Magnetococcus marinus MC-1: one gene and its partners. The main gene of each other region encodes a partner of the protein of the gene in region 3 in a complex. Links are inferred from orthologs where the notes say so. Each region holds a gene or a part of one and is shown on either strand. Other genes may lie near its edges. The genes, in order: pfkA, rny and pnp.

What was found.
Region 1: pnp (region 3) and pfkA share a complex: the UniProt entries of both Bacillus subtilis proteins name them as parts of the possible RNA degradosome complex. The link is inferred for Magnetococcus marinus MC-1 from one-to-one orthologs.
Region 2: pnp (region 3) and rny share a complex: the UniProt entries of both Bacillus subtilis proteins name them as parts of the possible RNA degradosome complex. The link is inferred for Magnetococcus marinus MC-1 from one-to-one orthologs.

What each region holds. Positions count from the first base shown.
Region 1 is NC_008576.1:3,781,305-3,787,227, reverse strand. Bases 2,043-4,804 are described here. They hold pfkA (6-phosphofructokinase), read right to left. Parts: upstream 4,036-4,804; coding sequence 3,049-4,035; downstream 2,043-3,048. Other genes in these bases: MMC1_RS15485 (response regulator), read right to left, coding at 4,411-4,804; MMC1_RS15495 (multiheme c-type cytochrome), read right to left, coding at 2,043-2,654. In the rest of the region: MMC1_RS15505 (PilZ domain-containing protein), read right to left, coding at 1-224; MMC1_RS15500 (response regulator), read left to right, coding at 392-1,045; more of MMC1_RS15495, read right to left, coding at 1,185-2,042; more of MMC1_RS15485, read right to left, coding at 4,805-5,514; MMC1_RS22415 (hypothetical protein), read left to right, coding at 5,819-5,923. UniProt on the Bacillus subtilis protein: Catalyzes the phosphorylation of D-fructose 6-phosphate to fructose 1,6-bisphosphate by ATP, the first committing step of glycolysis.
Region 2 is NC_008576.1:856,446-862,480, reverse strand. What follows is about bases 389-3,262. They hold rny (ribonuclease Y), read right to left. Parts: upstream 2,664-3,262; coding sequence 1,113-2,663; downstream 389-1,112. Other genes in these bases: MMC1_RS03650 (5-formyltetrahydrofolate cyclo-ligase), read right to left, coding at 2,965-3,262; MMC1_RS03660 (hypothetical protein), read left to right, coding at 389-836. Also shown: more of MMC1_RS03660, read left to right, coding at 186-388; more of MMC1_RS03650, read right to left, coding at 3,263-3,555; MMC1_RS03645 (cell division protein ZapA), read right to left, coding at 3,922-4,206; MMC1_RS03640 (cell division protein ZapB), read right to left, coding at 4,271-4,513; MMC1_RS03635 (tetratricopeptide repeat protein), read right to left, coding at 5,003-6,035. UniProt on the Bacillus subtilis protein: Endoribonuclease that initiates mRNA decay. Initiates the decay of all SAM-dependent riboswitches, such as yitJ riboswitch. Involved in processing of the gapA operon mRNA, it cleaves between cggR and gapA.
Region 3 is NC_008576.1:4,672,606-4,678,709, forward strand. Bases 2,019-4,961 are described here. They hold pnp (polyribonucleotide nucleotidyltransferase), read right to left. Parts: upstream 4,572-4,961; coding sequence 2,466-4,571; downstream 2,019-2,465. Other genes in these bases: MMC1_RS19130 (tetratricopeptide repeat-containing sulfotransferase family protein), read left to right, coding at 2,019-2,222; rpsO (30S ribosomal protein S15), read right to left, coding at 4,648-4,917; truB (tRNA pseudouridine(55) synthase TruB), read right to left, coding at 4,948-4,961. Outside these bases: more of MMC1_RS19130, read left to right, coding at 309-2,018; more of truB, read right to left, coding at 4,962-5,907; 30S ribosome-binding factor RbfA, read right to left, coding at 5,910-6,104. UniProt on the Bacillus subtilis protein: Involved in mRNA degradation. Catalyzes the phosphorolysis of single-stranded polyribonucleotides processively in the 3'- to 5'-direction. Necessary for competence development in Bacillus subtilis.

The DNA of each region.
Region 1 (5,923 bases), 890 kb from region 3 along the record:
TTGCCCACAGGGGGATCAAGGGGGGTTAGGGTCAGGTGATCGGCGCTTTGCAGTGCCTCAAGCTCATCGGCTGAGCTGCGGAACAGGGAAAAATATTCCACCATGCCGTGGTCTAGACGGACGTGTACATGTGACTCGTCTAACATGGCCGAGGTGAAAATTTTAACGATTTCTCGTGGATCTGTGGTTTGCAGGCGTTTGGCGTCATCTTTGGCCTGGAACATCTATTTCGCCCTCTTCCAACAAAAGCGCCTTAAGCTACGTGGCCATTGCCATGTAATGGCGCATGACTTGACCCCTAAATGGCTTGCGATAAGTATAGCAGAGGCCCATCATAATAGCTGTAATTATGTCAATGTAGGCGTCTGGTTTTTTGGGTAGGGAGGCGAAGATGACCTTTAATACTAGAATTTTGGTGATGGATGATAACCCTGAGGTGTTGGAAGCCTACCGTGCCATTTTTTCGGCGCAGGCGACGCAGCCGGGTTTTTTGGAACAGTTTATCGACGAATCCGCCAGCCAGCCCCCGCTGAGTGAAGTAAGTAGGTTAGTCTTTGAATTGGTTGCGGTCAGTCAAGGGCAGGATGGGGTGGCAGAGGTTGAACGGGCCATGCAACAGCAGCGCCCCTTTGCGGTTGCTTTTGTGGATATACGCATGCCGCCGGGCATGGATGGGCTGGAGGTTGCCCGGCGCATTCGGGCGTTGGATGCGCATATCTATATTAACATTGTTTCGGCCTACAGTGATCACTCTGTGGATGAGATCCATGATCAATTGCAGCATGACGTGCAATTTATTAAAAAGCCGGTCTCCCGTGGGGAACTCTACCAGATGGCGCGGGATGGTTGCGAACGTTGGAACCATGAACAGGCGCTGGAGGCGACGCTCCAAAAGTTAAAGGATGAGAAACAGCAGTTGGAAGCCTCTATGCACCGTTTAGAACAGGAGCGCCAAAATGTGGTGCGGACTGAAAAGACCGTGGTGGTAGATTTTGGTCATAGTGGGGAAGAGTTTGCGAGTTGGGTGGATATGTTGGATAAGTAGGGTGCCCGCCTAGAGCGAGCTTTCAGCGTGCTGGAGGGGGTTGTGGCGATGCGGTGACGGGTTTGCCCGTTCTCTGACAGGGGCATGGTGTAAAAAAAAAGGCGACCCCGCAGGGTCGCCTTTGATGATTCGGCTTGGCTTAGTTGACCGAGCCTTTGCCGTAGCGCTTTTCGTACTCTTTGTTGATCTTCTGTAGGGCCTCTTTGTTCATACCATTGAAGTACCAGTCATGCCCTGCAATGGGTTTGAAGTGCTTCTCCAGCAGTCGCTTGGCCTCTTCCTCGCCCACGACATGCTTGAGCTCAGGAATAAACTCAAAGTAGGTGTGTTTGGCCACTTCATACATGCCATGCCACCAAGCATAGTCGGGTCCCATCATGGAGGCGCCATGGCGTGCAACACGCCCCTCATGGTGCCAAATTTCCCACCAAATCCACTCAATCTTTTCATCAAAGGGCGATTTGGTGATCTTACCGCTGGCTTTGAGCTCTGCCATGATATTCTTGATGGGGTTGGCAAACTTTTCGTTGTAGAGCTCAACAAAGTCATCCAACTGCTTATAGTGACCGGTGACAAGACGCTCACCATGACAGGCAAAGCAGACATCCTGCATGCGTCCACGGCGCTCTTCAGAGGTGATGACCTCAATCACTTTACCGCCCCGGGCCTCAATCATATCCCCAACCTTAGGCAAGGGTTTGCCGTCGGGGGAATCAAACGAGGTGCCGTTGTCCAAACGGATGAGGTTAATACGGTTGGAGATGGGGGAACGCAGGTTCCAGGAGATGCGCTCACCCACATCGTGGGTCTTGGGGCGACCCGGAACGGCGCTCATGTGACAGGTGGAACAGGTGGGGGCGGCGGTGTAGTCAATGCCTGCTTCCCACTTGTCGGAGCCCAGGTTCATCTTGTTAATGTTGGCGCGGAACTGAATGCCATGCTGAGACTCGTTGTAGACCTCCAACTGGGGATGGTCCGGGCCAATGTGGCACTTGCCGCAGGTGTCGGGATGCCGGGCTTGGGCACGGGAGAAGTTATGCCGACCATGACAGGCACTGCAAGAACCTAAGCTGCCATCGGGATTGATGCGGCCAATGCCGGTATTGGGCCAAGTGTCGGTGGTGGGGCGCTTTTTGACATCTAACTTGACCACCGAGCCGTGGCACTGACGACACCCCACGTTAACCGCCGCAGGTCCCCCAACCACCTCACCCAGCAGGTTGTCCAGCGAGTGCAAAATCTTACCCGCGCTGGCGTGGTGAGAGCGCTGCTGCTCGTTGACCTCTGTGGCATGGCACTGGGCGCAATCCTTAGGGGTTACCAGTACAGCAATGTTTTGCCCTTTGTGCTCAAAAGCATCCACATCTTTTTCTGCCGCTTTATGGCAATCCAAACAGCCTACGCCATTTTGACCGTGCTGGCTCTCATTCCACTGCTTCCACAGGCCAGGACTCTCTTTCATGTGGCATTCGGCACACTTGGCATTCTCTGGTCCGCCCCAATCTTTACCCGGTTGGCCAGCAGGGCGGACCGCCTCAGCCTGGCTTACCGTGAAGAGCAGTAGCGCAAACGCCACCACACTCCAAAATTTTTTTAACCCATATTTCATCGCTCTTCCCCCATGTTTTTTTTGCGGCCTGCACGGGCCAACCGAAATCGCGTTGACCACCGTTTATGCGTGATACCCTGCCTGGTTGCTCAATGGACGGCCATGCATGCTTTATTGGTGACAGGGTTCCCCCCGTACCTAATTTTACAGTGTGGTTCTTGCTTAACAGAGAAAGCAGAGGCTTTGATTTGATCTGTATCAAGAGTGTGGAATTTTATGGGAAATGGGGCTATTTTTTTTATGAATGAGAAGGAATCTTATAAAATCAAAAACTTAAAAATATATATACAAATATAACTTCAGGCTAAGTTGTGGGCCAAGCCCTATAAAAAAGCCCTCTTTCGGCTGTGCCAAAAGAGGGCTTTAGGGATCTCAAGCGTGGGGCTGTGGGGGGTCAGATTGCCAACTGCTGGGTCAGGTTTAAGGAGAAAGCGTCGATGGCATCATTTTTTTCCAAACACTCTTGTAAGGGGACCAGCTGAATACGTCCGTCACGGCAAGCGGTAACCGTGGCCACTTCGCCGGTTTTGAGGGCTTGGACAGCGTGAAAACCCATGCTGGCGGCAATAAAGCGATCATGGGCGGTGGGCGATCCGCCGCGTTGCAGGTGGCCCAAAATGGCCACATGCGAGGCGATTTGATAATTGTCCGCCAGATGCTTTTGCACCTGATAGGCTGAACCAGGAACTTGCCCCTCAGCGACGATGATAATAAAGGAGTTTTTGCCCCGCTTACGGCCCCGCCGGATCCCTGAGACCAAGGTGTCATAGTCGGTATTTTCGGGGGTGTGAATCACATGTTCAGCCCCGGTGCAGACACCGGTATGGATGGCGATGGCGGGGCTATGTCGCCCCATGACCTCCACCAAAAAAATACGGTCGTGGGCATTGGCGGTGTCGCGGATTTTATCCACCGCATAGACCCCGGTCTCCACCGCCGTGTCAAAACCGATGGTGTAGTGGGTACCTTGGATATCATTATCAATGGTACCCGGTACGCCAACCACCGGTATGTCATGCTCTTGGTGCAGTTGGTAGGCGCCATTAAAGGAGCCATTGCCACCGATGACGACCAAGCCATCCACATGTTTACGGCGTAAAATATTGGCAGCTTCTTGGCGAATCTCCGGTTTAAGAAACTCCGCGCAGCGGGAGGTGCCCAGCACAGTACCACCCTTTTGTAGAATATTACCCACCGAGGCGGCATCCATGGGGATAAGATCCCCTTCCAGCAGGCCACTGTAGCCGCGGCGGATGCCCAGTACCTCCATCTCTGCACCGATGGCGGTACGCACCACCGCACGAATGGCGCTGTTCATGCCTGGAGCATCGCCGCCACTGGTCATAACCGCGATGGTATTCATAGGCTTAGGTTGGGACATGGGGGGTATCCTCATGGGTTGTCGATAAAACCACTGATAACCGAACAGCCTATCACAGTCGTGTGATGGCTTGGTGGCGCGTGGGTAATATTTTCGTTTATGGGCCAAGGGATCTCGGTAGAGAGCTGAGCGCACCGGTGATGATGAAACGCTCAGGGATGCGGTGCAACATTTTATTTTATGAAGATCAAAATATTTTTAGAAAGGGTCGGGGATTGAGTGCTGGAGTGCGTGGAACGTGTGGTATTGGGGCAATGGGTGGTGTGGCCGCAACGCGGGCCGGTTGTCTGCACAAGGGTAGGCAGGAGCAATCGGAATCGTTTGGGTGTGCGGCGTTTGTAAGCGGGATCTGCGCAAGCGTGTCGCTTAAAATCCTTACGCGGTTAAGGTGATCTCGGCAATGGTGATATCATCCTTGATGGGTGCCGTGCAGCCCGTAGATAAGGTGGGCTGGTCGGGCAGAGGAGGGGTCTGCCCTTCCTCAAAACAAGCCCTTAAAAAGCAATGAATATCCTCCATATATTGGCTTTCGGAGTCGTAGGCAACCAATGTGTTTACCCCATCGGAAAAAAGATAGAGTCGACTGCCCTTATTTATAGGTTGCACGGTGCAGACCATCGATTGAGGGGTCATTTCATGGATGCCCATCGGTAAAAGGTGTTTCCCATAGAGGAAGATTTGCGACCCGTCGATATGCACGCATGCAGGCATGCCAAAATTCCAGAGCCGCATCTGTCGCTGGTCGGGTGAAAGTTCTACAAAATGGGCAGCCATAAACATACCTTCAGGCAGTTTATGGCATAACAGTTCGTTGAGTATGAACAGCAACGCGGTGGTCTCAATATGGGCGAGAAAATGGGTGTAAAAGGCGTGACTAATGAGGGGACCACAGATCGCCGCACTTAAACCATGACCGGTAAAATCCACCACCGCGATCAATTGTGTGCCATCATGTCGTTTGGCCGAGAGGATAAGGTCGCCGCTCACCTGCGCCATCGGGCAGGTGATGGTGCGTAAATTTTCCCCATAATAGCGCGTATCGCGACGTAAGTTCTCTACCACGCGGGCAATATGTCGATGGTCGCGGGCCATCTCTTCGGACATGTGGCGTTTTTTTAGCCAAGCATTTAGGCGGGCTTTGAGGGTGGTTGTGCTAAAGGGTTTGCTGATAAAATCATCCCCCCCACACTCCAGGCACTCCGCCAGCACCTTTTCACTCTCGATAGCCGTTAGAAAAAGAATAGGAACCTGCACGGGATCGCCCAAGGTGAGTCGGCGTATTTCGCGCGTTGCCTGGTGACCATCCATGGCGGGCATGAGCACATCCATGAAGATAAGATCCGGTTGATGGATCTTAAACATCTCCACCGCCTGTTCTCCATTATTGGCAATGAGCACCTTATGGCCAAGGCTTAGTAAAAAATGCTCCAATATGAGCGCATAGGCGTGGTCATCCTCGGCGATTAACAGGGTGTACATGGCGGAAAAGCTCCGTATTCACACGGTGGAAAAAAGGGTGGCAATGGCCCCCCCTTTAACAAATGGATCTCTTAAACAGGGGGAGGGACCGCTTTAAGCCGTGTTGTGGTCCGCTTGGCTGCTGTAAAGGGGGTGGCGCGGCGTGCCATGAGCCCTTGGAAAAAAAAGTACGCCCAAGATCGTTTTAAGTATGCGAAAGACGGCATGCAAAGCAGGCTTCTTGGGTGTCGACCGTGGCGTTTTTTATATGCGCTAAAGGCCCTTTGCGGGGGGGCGCAAGCGATGGTCTCGGGCTGTTTCTTGCGTGGGTAAGGCGCCCCGTGCCGAGGCGCTGTTTGAGCAAGGAGATCACGCATGGGCAGCCTTACACCATAAAAATCTAAAGATTATTGAGATTTTGCAGGATTAT
Region 2 (6,035 bases), 3.8 Mb from region 3 along the record:
ACACTAACCTAGCGGTGCCACGCATCATGAACCCTATGTCCTTCTTCTACAATCGGCTAACATAAGCTAGACGACAATAAAAAAACCGCAGGGGCGGCCATTCATTACAGATAAGGATGCCTAAGGCCCCTCCTTACCGAGCCCTGCATCGTTCCATTTTTTAAAAACCAGACGAACACGAACTTATGCAAACCTTTGCCATCCTAGCAACAACCCTGACCCTCTGGTTTTTGCTCTATAAGTTGATCCTGCGCCCTTGGTATCGGCGCCAGCGTGTCATCAAAAACATGGGGCTTTGCCGCCCCTACACCATCCCCACCCTGCCTGCTGAATTTGACCGTACCATCGCGGTTTCCAGCCATAGTAAAGCCGACCAAATCTATAGCATTAACCTGCACGCGCTACGCTGTAATTGCCGCCGCTACACACAGTATCGAGGCCTTTTCCCCGCCGGGGATATTCACCGCCTCTGTCGCCACCAGCGTCGCCAGCTGGTTGAACTCAACCTTCTCGACTATTACGACGAGCTTACCCGCTGCATTATCCAGAGTGGCATCCGGGATCGTTGCTACCGTGCCATTACCATTGGTAACTGCCAAACGATTTTAGGCTATCACCCAAGAAATCCCTTCCTGCGCCTCTATATGCATACCTTTCAGGAAGGCGATCCGGCCAAGGGTCCCTTTAGCGGCCCTTGCCAAAAATATGTCTTTAACACCGCGCAAGAGAGCTGGATCTACGGCGACCTCCCCCCTATGGAAGAGGAGGTCATCGCCACCATCACCCGCTTTCGTGAACAGGTGCAAAAAGCCCACAAAGAACATACCGCCATTTAGCCTTCTGTTCCGGCACGCGCCCTTACCCCCTACAGCTGCGTTTACCCTACAGACCGCAGCCCTACACACATGCCCTACAACACCACAGCCCCCAGGGTAACGCTGTGCGCTCTTTACAGCAAAGTGCTCTTCTCTACACGTGACGCACACCACACCCTATAAAAAAGGCCCCCACCACATGATGAGGGCCTTCTTAACAGAGTGCTGCTAGATTTACGCTACGGCAACAGGGCATCAACATGGGGCAAACCGGCACGGCTCTACCCCAACCCAACCCTATCGAGCAATCTCCGAGGCCCGCATCTCCCGAATCACCGTTACCTTGATCTCACCGGGATAGGTCATCTCCGACTCGACCTGTTGGGCAATCTCACGGGCTAACAGCATCGAACCCTCGTCATTCACCCGATCATAGGCAACCATCACCCGCAACTCACGCCCGGCCTGAATGGCATACGCCTTCTCCACCCCTTTAAACTCGGTGGCAATGCGCTCCAACTCTTCCAAACGTCGAATATAGGTCTCCACATTCTCACGACGCGCCCCTGGGCGGGCCGCCGATAGGGCGTCCGCCGCATTGGTCAATGGCCCATACACCGAGTTGGGCTCAATATCAAAATGGTGCGACCACACCGCATTAGTAACGGTGTCATCCTCTTTATATTTTTTACACAGCTCACCACCCAACACCGCGTGACTGCCCGGATTATCATGGTCCACCGCTTTGCCGATGTCATGCAACAGGCCACAGCGCCGCGCCAACTTGCCATCCAAACCCATCTCTTCGGCCATAATCCCGGCAAAGTGGGCCACCTCCACCGAGTGGGCCAGCACATTTTGCGTATACGAGGTGCGAAATTTTAAAGTCCCCAGCAGCTTGATAATCTCCGGGTGCATATTGCTGATACCCACATCGTAGACCGCTTGCTCCCCTGCTTCACGGATCTCCTGACTCACCACCTTACGCGCCTTGCGCACCACCTCTTCAATGCGGGCCGGGTGAATACGTCCATCCCCCACCAGCTCTTCCAAAGCGCGACGCGCCACCTGACGACGTACCGGGTTAAAACCAGAGATAACCACTGCTTCTGGGGTGTCATCAATAATCAGGTCGCAACCCGTGGCGGCCTCCAAAGCCCGAATGTTGCGTCCCTCACGGCCAATGATGCGTCCTTTCATCTCATCGGTGGGCAACTGCACCACCGAAACCGTGCGATCCACCACAAACTCACCGGCAAACCGTTGAATGGCACTACAAATAACCTCTTGTGCCTTCTTTTGCGCTTGGGCGCGGGTATCATCCTCAATTTGCTTGAGCTGGCGCGACGCCTCATGCCTTGCTCGATCCACCAGTTCAGCTTGAATGCGACTTTTCGCCTCATCCCGCGTAAGCCCAGCAATCTCTTCGAGCTTTTTATCCGCATCCACAATCAACCGCTCAAAGTGCTGCTGCCGTTCTTCAACCTTTTTCTGCTCTTTATCCAACTGACCACGCCGTTGGTCCAGCTCCTGATCCCGTCTATCCACCTGCTCAATCTTGCGATCCAACTGGCTTTCACGTTTATCTAAGCGCACTTGGTGGCTATCCACCTCTTCCCGGCGGCTTCTGAGTTCAGATTCCAACTCTTCACGAATCTGTATGCGTTCACCCTTCATGGCCAGCTCCACCTCTTTGGCGGCATTTCTGACCTGCTCTTGGGCTTGTTTCTGCAACAGATCGATGCGGGCATCCCGCTCAACCAGGGCCTGATTGCTCTGATTGCGCAGCATCACAAAGACACCGCCCGCCCCCAGCAGCAAGCCGACCATCAACAGAAGAATATCCATAAACCGTTCTCTCCAAACAAAACCAACCCTGACCAGAGGGTATCGTCCATGCCTCCATTGTTGTACCAAAAACCACGGGTACACTTCACGGAATTCACGATCTGGGGCGTAACCCCTCACACGCCCCACACGGCACCATGCATCCCCATAACCCAAGCAGTAGACGCACTTTGTGTACCGTGGCCAAGCGCTAGCGAAAAGGTAAAACAACCCATCTCACAGAAACAACACGCCCCAACAGAGCGAGCTTGGTCATCGTTAAAAGACTATCAACCGGCCATTAGAATCAGGCCCATTTGGCCTAGCGAGTGCCGTATCCCTCGCCAAAAAAACACCAACCTGTTTCGGTCACCACCGCATCCAACGGGATATCATGGTCAGCCCGTGGCAGATGTTCAACCTGTTGCCCCGCAAAACCCAACCCCACCAATAACTTGGGGCGCTGACCGGCCAGGGTACGGTCATAAAAACCACCCCCATAGCCCAACCGCCCACCCTGTGCGTCAAACCCCACCAGCGGCACCAGCATGAGATCCACCGCCCCAGGCTCTATCTGCGCCCTATCGGGACCGGGCTGGGGTATACCAAACGGCCCCCGCTGCCAAACCTCCCCCTGCTGGTGACGTGCAAAACGAATCTGCGACGCACCAGCTTCCAACCGTGGTAGATAGAGTATTTTACCCATCTGCCACAACGGGGCCAACAGCGGGGCCGGGTCCAACTCACCCCGTATGGCACAGTAGAGCGCCACCCGCTCAGCTTGCCCAAGCCAAGCATGGCTCAGCAAATGGGCCACCGCCGCCGCATTGGCAGATGCACGCCACGCTGGATCAAGGGCACCACGCCAAGCCAGCAGCGTTTTGCGCAGCGCCTCTTTTTTTTCGTCACGCACGAACCACAAAGTCCCACTGAATTAAAGAGAAAGAGATAACCATGGAGAGAGAAAGGCGGGCATATTCAGGACATGATAGACAACAGAGCACTTTTGCGGCAGCATAACCAAACCCGCCAATAGGCCCATACCGATGCAGGTGGTGAACAGAGTCACCCTGCACCCGTTGGCCTTAGATACAATCCCATACCCCCAAAGTACCGTTAGAGACAAGCTTCTTGAACCCGTTCGTCTAGATTGGCAGCCTGGTAACCGCTTCTGGTGAACCACAAGAGGTTCTCGCTCCACGGTCAGTGCCGGCCACCCGGGTTCAGAATTATCGGCTCAGGAAGACTGTACTCCTCACGCATACCCCAGGGGATTGGATTACTCAGCCAGCACCCGATCCGTCGCCTCGATGAGACGCTGGATACGGCCATTGGCCAACTCTTTATTGCCTTCCGTGCGCTGGCGTAGCTGAAAATAGCGGTCAGCAATCTGCAAAGCCGCCATCAAAGCCACCCGGTCGGTGGAGGCCGAGCGGGAGTTACGTCGCAACTCCTCTACCAAGCTCTCCACATACTCTGCCAGCTCATGTACATAATCGTTGCCAGTATCGGTACGCAGCTTAAAGTGCTGCCCCAGAATCGTTACTTCAACCATATCTGCCATGGATTTTGCCCTCTATTCTACCTGTTCCGCCTGTCTGGAGCACGTTTAAATAAACCATTCTGGTTTAGTCATGATCCTCAAAGCGGGAGAGCAGACCCTCAATACGGCCCATAGTTTGATTGCGATCTTGTTGCAAACCTTCAACCTTGTGTTTCAGCTTGGCGGTCACTTCACCAACGCGCGCCAGCTGCTCTTCCCGTTCCCGCACCCTCTCTCTCAGGGCTTGGTTTTCACCTTTTAGCGTCCGGACAGTTTCGGCCAGCGCGTTCCAACGCTCTTCCAGAGCGCCCAGGAGCTCCTGATCCATCTATTTCCTCCACCATGCGGTCATGGTCGCCACCAAAACTGTCAGAACCCGAAAAAAACCGGTATAGCCTATCACCCAACTGAGCCACACAGATGACGCCATGCTAAATCGTCAAAGCCAGCCCATGGCAAACGCCCAACGGGCCCTGAGCTCTACACGACTGCCCAGCCAGTTATGCTCCAAAGACAACATCCAAGCGATCCATCCAACAACCTACTCAATTTGGCACCCAATGAGCACCAAACTAGGAGGGCACCAAACTAGGAGGGCACCAAACTAGGCCACTTCCCGTTGACCGTTTAACCCGCCAACGCTAGAAGCCCCTGCACGGGATCAACGCTTACTCAAATATTAAGCGCTATGAAAAAGCCCTGTCAAGCACCCAAACCCCTTTAGGGTACCGCTTTTCCGTATATTCGCAACGAAACTGCATGCAAGGCGAAAGTCAAGCTAAATCGGCCCCCTTTTCAGGGTTTTCCCCTCCCTTTTTCAACGCACTGAAGCGAGCCCGGCATCCTCTAAAATCCGCTGGGCGAAGCTCTCGTAACTGTAGGAAAGGGCCATTTCATAGGGATCATGCAGCGGGCTTTGGCTAAAAAGCTGTCGCATATCCGCTTTAGTCTTATAAAAAAGCATATGCTCATCCCAGTGGGGGAGGTCAGCAAACTGCCGATGATCATTTAATACAGGTATCGCACCGCAAGCGGCAATCTCAACCGTGCGTTGACTGTTCACCAAGTGCGCTTGGGGAGAGAGCGCATATTTCGCCTCATTATAGATCTGCACCAGGTGCATGCCTTGTTGGGCGACCCCTTTATAATAGGGAGCCACCACGGGATCATTTTCCCAACCATAACCATACACCTCTACCGCATAGGGTAGTTCTGGGGCCAGCTCACACAGCCACCGTACGCTTAGATCCCGCACCGCAAAGGGATAGACATACTCACGGATAAACAGCGGACTTAAATGGACCTGCTCTGCCATCTGGTTAATCTGCGCGGGCGAGAGCGCCTCGCCCGCCTCACTGGCTTGTACAAACTGCTCAACCAAACCCCGCTCGGCATCCGAAGTCGGCGTCAAATGCCGCGCATATGCGCTGCCAACAAAAATGATTTTATGCCGCTTCTCAACAGATTTGTGCCGCTTGTAGAGATCCAGGTCCACACAAAAACTTTGCCGCCTGGGGTTTTTATAGCCGCTCTTTATGATCATTTCATCCAGATAAGGCAGGACCGAATAGACCAAATCCCGCTCTCGCCAGGGCTGTTTTTTACCCTTATTAATATCGGGCATGGGGTCTTGGTACCACACGGCGTTCCACCGCTCTGGATGATAATAACCACTGACCGCCCAATTAATGCTCACCACCAAATGGGGATCAAAGTCGTGGTGAGCGGTCATAATATCCAGGGCGTCGGCATCTTCCCGGTTGTTGCGCCCCATCAAAAAGCGCACATCACAGCCAATTTTTTTGAACGCCTGGATCAAGCCAGCCGAACTGTAGCGCATCACCGTGGTC
Region 3 (6,104 bases):
GCTTATTATGTATGATAAAATTTAAATGAAACGTCCAAAGGACGTTTCATTTAAATGTATTAATGGATCAGCATCTTTGTAAATGCCCCCATTCACCCGTTTATCTTTCCTAATGACCAACTTTGGAGTTCCTTCTATTTAAGGCCGCTCCACCTGTGACTGAAACACCCTTCACTCCCCTAACAAGCACCGCCTTGGCCTGTGCGATGCCAACTACCCCTGGCGCAACTTTCCCGCTACCATAGGGGCATGCTCTGGATCATTCCCACCGCCCATAACCACGGTCGTACCTCATGAGGAATACCCCCATGCCCCCACTACCTCTGCAACAGATCCAGACCCATATGGATGCCCAAGCGTGGCCACAAGCCTGGCAACTCTGCCAAGCCCAACTGCAAAAAAATCCTGACCATGGACCCCTGCTCACCCTAGCGGGTGAGATTCTTATACGTACCAGCCACTTTAAAGAGGCCGCCGCCCTGTTACAACGGGCCCTGCAACAGCTACCCGACAGTAGCACTGTCTACCATCTCTTGGGACGGGTCATGCTGCTGCTCCAAGAACCTGTCATCGCCGGACGTATTCTCCATGAGGGGCTAAGCAAAGATCCCGAACACGCCCCACTGCGCGAGGCTCTGGCCGATCTACAGAGCGCGCAACAAACCTGGAGCGATGCCATACGCAACTATCAGCTACTGCTGAGCACCCAACCAGAAAATCCTGATCTGCACCGCAAATTGGCCGATGCGCTGCGGGAGCACAAAGATTTTCACACCGCCGAAATACACTACCAACAGGCCCTAGCCCTCAATGATCAATCCGCCGCCAGTTGGCACGGTTTGGGGCAGTTGGAACTTGCGCGGCAGAATGGGGCGCTGGCCGAACAGCATTTTTTAAAGGGGCGTAAATTCAGCAACCACCCCGCCGCTTTTGATAACAGTATTGGTCTGGCTCGCCTAGAGGATGGGCGGGTAAACGAAGCCATCGCCGCCTTCAAACAGGGGCTGGAGGCCGAACCCCATGCCGCTTTTATTCAAATCAACCTCGCCAATGCGCTACGGGCCTCTGGGGATTTTGCCGCCACCCAAGCTCTGTTTGAAGAGGGGGTCGCACACCACCCGGAACACCCCTTTTTTCTGACCGGCCTCGCTCAAATGGTGCGCCAGAGCGATCCCCACAGCGAACTGATCCAGCGCATGGAGCAGATGGTGCAACACCCGGATATGGTCGAGCAAGAACGCATCGCCATGCTCTACACCCTCGGTCGGGCGCTGGATCAAAGCCATGCCTATGACCGCGCTTTTACCGCCTACCAACAGGCCAACCGCCGTCGTTATCAGAGCCAAGGGCTTACCGATCTACACATCAACATAGACCTGATCGCCCGCATTCGTACCCTCTTTAACCGCCCCCAAGCCACCCTGGTCCCCAACCACAGCGATGGCGTGGTTCCCCTCTTCATCGTGGGCATGTTTCGCTCGGGCTCAACCCTGATCGAGCAAATTTTAGGCTCCCATCCCCAGGTCGCCACCACCGGCGAACGCCCCCACATCGCCAACCTCTTACACCAGATGCCCCAACGGCTGGGCACCACAGTGGTTTTTCCAGACTGTTTTTCCGCATTAAAACCGGACCAAGCTCAACCCATGGCGCAAGAGTATCTTGATGCCCTACGCAGCAGTTGTGATGCCCCCAACGACCCCACCATCACCCATATTACCGACAAATTACTGTTTAATTTTCTCTATCTGGGGGTAATCGCGGCGCTCTTTCCCCATGCCCGCATCATCCACAGTGTGCGTGATCCACGGGATACCTGCCTCTCTATCTATTTTCAAAATTTTACCCGTGGTCAGCGCTTTATGCAGAGCCTCGAAGAGACCGCCCATTACTACCGCGCCTATGCCGATCTTATGCGCCTTTGGCACCGTGTATTGCCCATGCCCATCCATGATGTCGTCTACGAAAAGATGGTGGAAGATCCCGCCAGCGAGGTCAAAAAACTGCTGGAATTTGTGGGCCTGCCCTGGGACGATGCCTGCATGAACCACCACCAAAACCGTCGCTCCGTGCAGACCGCCAGCAGCCAGCAGGTCCGGGAACCCATCTATCAACACGCCAAACAGCGATGGAAAAATTATGAAAAACATCTGCATGGCCTACAGCAGATTCTAACCGAGCCCCAAAGCCCCACGTTGCCCAACCACCCTGCGGCATCTTGAGCAGGCAGCGGCACCACGGGCACACAGCGGTTCGCTAGCCCCTACACTGGCGACGATTGCCTTAGCTTGCCACACAACCTTTGCCACACCTGAGCACGTTCTTCCATAAGCGTCACGTTACGTCTACGGGTGTAGCTGCCCTCTCGACGGTACTTGCTTTCCCCAATAGGGTGCCGCTTTTTCCTAATAAAAAAAGGCCCGTCACAGACGGGCCTTTTTTATCCTACCAAGAGACCACCGCGTTTACTCAGCAGCGCCCTCTTCCATCTCTTTCATAGTCAACTTCACACGACCCTGACGGTCTACATCCAGTACCTTAACCGTCACCACATCTCCCTCTTTCACCACATCCGTCACATTCTGCACACGACGGTTGGCTAACTGGCTAATGTGGACCAAACCATCCTTGTTGGGCAGAATGTTTACAAAGGCACCAAAGTCGGTAATACGTACCACCTTGCCCTCATAAACCTGACCCTTTTCCACCTCGGCCACAATGGACTTGATAATCTTCACCGCCTGCTCAGCCGAAGCCTGATCGCTGGAGGCAATGCGAATGGTACCATCATCCTCAATATCAATGGCACAACCGGTCTCTTCGGTAATGCTACGGATCACCTTACCACCAGAACCAATCACCTCACGAATCTTGTCCGGATGGATCTTCATGGTGTGAATGCGCGGCGCATAGGCCGACATCTCAGCACGATGGGTGGTCATGGCCTTGCCCATCTCACCTAAGATGTGCAAACGACCCGCACGGGCCTGTTCCAGTGCTTTGGCCATAATCTCACGGGTAATCCCCGTGATCTTAATGTCCATCTGCAACGCCGTAATGCCGTCGGCATTACCCGCCACTTTAAAATCCATGTCGCCCAGGTGATCTTCATCACCCAAAATATCCGACAGCACCGCGTACGCATCACCCTCTTTGACCAAACCCATGGCAATACCAGCGACCGGGGCCTTGATGGGCACACCAGCATCCTGCATCGCCAATACCGCACCACACACCGTCGCCATGGAAGAAGAGCCGTTGGATTCGGTAATCTCTGAGGTAATACGCAGCGTGTAAGGGAAAACCTCCGCTGAAGGCACAATGGCCGTCAACGCACGGGTCGCCAACTTGCCATGACCAATCTCGCGACGGCCAGGCGCCCCCATACGGCCAGTTTCACCCACACAGTAGGGAGGGAAGGTGTAGTTCAGATAAAAACGGTCCCGATACTCGCCAGAGAGGGTCTCCACAATCTGCTCATCACGGGAGGTCCCCAACGTCACCGTCGCAATGGCCTGGGTCTCACCACGGGTAAACAGCGCCGTACCATGCACACGGGGCAGAATGCTAACCTCACAGGCGATGGGACGGATATCGGTCAAACCCCGACCATCCACACGCTTGCCCTGCAACACATTTTGACGCAGTGTGCGGGACTCAATCTTTTTAAACAGACTGGCCACCTCTTCGCTGCGCTTGACGCTCTGACCATCCACTTCAATGGTGCCCAAAGCCTCCATCGCAGCGGCCTTTACCTGAGCCACCGCCTCATAACGGGCCATCTTCTCAGGAATGGCATAAGCCTCCGTCACTTGTGCGGCAAACTTGTCGTTCATCTCCGCCAGCAGCGCTTCATTGACCTGCACAGGCTCAACCACCCAGCGGGGCTTACCAGCCTCTGCCACCAACTCTTCAATGGCGGTAATCACGGGTTGAAACGACTCGTGCGCAAACATGACGCAGTCAAGCATCTCATCTTCGCTCAAGAAGTCCACTTCCGACTCCACCATGGTCACGGCACTACGGGTACCGGCAACCACCAGATCCAGACGACTTGCGGCCAACTGATCAACCGTGGGGTTGAGTACCGGCTTGCCATCAATAAAACCCACCCGCGCCCCACCAATGGGACCCTCGAAGGGTACACCCGACAGCGCCAAGGCTGCCGAACAACCGATCAAAGCGGCAATGTCCGACGGATAGTCAGGATCATAAGAGAGCACCTGAGCCACCACCTGGGTCTCGTTCATGAAACCCTTGGGGAACAGCGGACGAATGGGACGGTCAATCAAACGCGAAGTTAATACTTCACGTTCCGAAGGACGGGTTTCACGCTTAATAAAGCCGCCAGGAATTTTACCAGCAGCCCAAAATTTCTCTTGATAATGAACGCTAAGGGGAAAAAAATCCTGACCGGCACGCATGCTGGTCTCTGCCACAGCCGTGACCAGCACAACGGTATCACCATAGGTTACCATGACGGCACCATTGGCTTGACGGGCTACACGACCCGTTTCCAGCGTGATGGTTTTCTCGCCGAATTGAACACTCTTAGTATGAATGTTAAACATACAGAACCTTCCGATTATACGGTGGGGTAGATAGATTTTACCGGGCTGTGTTGGGCACAGCCCGGTAAAGGCGAGGTTACTTACGCAGACCCAGACGCTTAATCAGATCCTGATAGCGCGAACGATCTTCTTTTTGAACATATGAGAGCAGACGGCGACGCAGGCCAACCATCTTCAGCAGACCACGACGGCTATGGTGATCTTTGTTGTGACCACGCAAATGATCGGTCAAGTTGTTAATGCGCTCCGTCAAAATGGCCACCTGCACCTCGGGGGAGCCGGTATCATTCTCTTTGGTCGCATATTCAGCAATCAGCTCTTGTTTGCGCTCGGCAGTAATCGACATCGTTCACTCCTTGATTAAGTTGTTGGCCCTTCATTGGGCCGTTGGGTCACTGCCTGGTGTCTCGTCCAGATGAAAGAGCCGCGTCGGTTTAATCCGCCGCAAACCTTGCAGATCAGCTTGCGCTGAGATCTCCCCCAGCAGGCCAAACTGGCCGTCGGGATCCTGCAAACGCACCATCCCCGCCGGGGTTGCTGCATCCTCCACCTCAACCTCCTGCCCTTGGCGCAGGCGGTACCAAGCGTTCCCTGTCATCCGTAGAGCCGGGATGTCGTCCAGCACCCGGTCAACAGGGTATAAAATCTCCTGTAGCCTACCCTCACTACAGGCTTCACGCAATTGTTCCAATGTAACAGCATCATTTAGGCCAAAACCCATGGTACCGGTACGCAGTAGACGCACCAGATGCGCCCGGCTATGCAGCGCCCGGGCAATGTCCACCCCCAGCGAGCGAATATAGGTGCCTTTCCCACACGCTACATCCAAAACGGCGGTATCTGCTTCAAATCCAACCAGTTCAAGGCGGTCAATTCTAACACGTCGCGAGGCCAATTGCACCTCTTCTCCGCGTCTGGCCCGTTTATAAGCCCGCTCACCGTCTACCCTAAGCGCCGAAAAAACCGGGGGAACCTGTTCAATTTCACCCATAAATTGCGGGAGCACAGCCCGCAACTCTGCCTCGCTAGGCACCCGCCCTTGCTCTTCCAACAGCACGCCGGTTAGATCGCCGCTGTCGGTCTCCTGGCCAAACTTTAACCAGCAACGGTAGCTTTTATCCCCATTCAGCACCATACCGCTGGTCTTGGTGGCCTCCCCCAAAGCAATGGGCAAAACCCCCTCAGAAAAGGGATCCAAAGTACCCCCATGACCGGCCTTATTGGCCTTGGTGGTGCGGATCACCCGCTCCACAACCTGACTGGAACTTAAACCAGGCTCCTTGTGGATCGCCAACCAACCGTGAATCACCACCCCTTTACGACGTCTGCGCCCCATAATCAGTGGGTCTCGTCGCTATCATCGGCTGGGGGTATCTCCAAGCCATTCAATAGCTCATCAATACGCTTACTGTAGTCGGCCACATGATCAAGCTCAAAGCGTAACTCCGGGGCATGCCGCAATTTTAACCGCTTGGCAATGACATTGCGCAAAAAGCCACTGGCCCGTTGCCATGCGTCCGCCACACCCGCCTG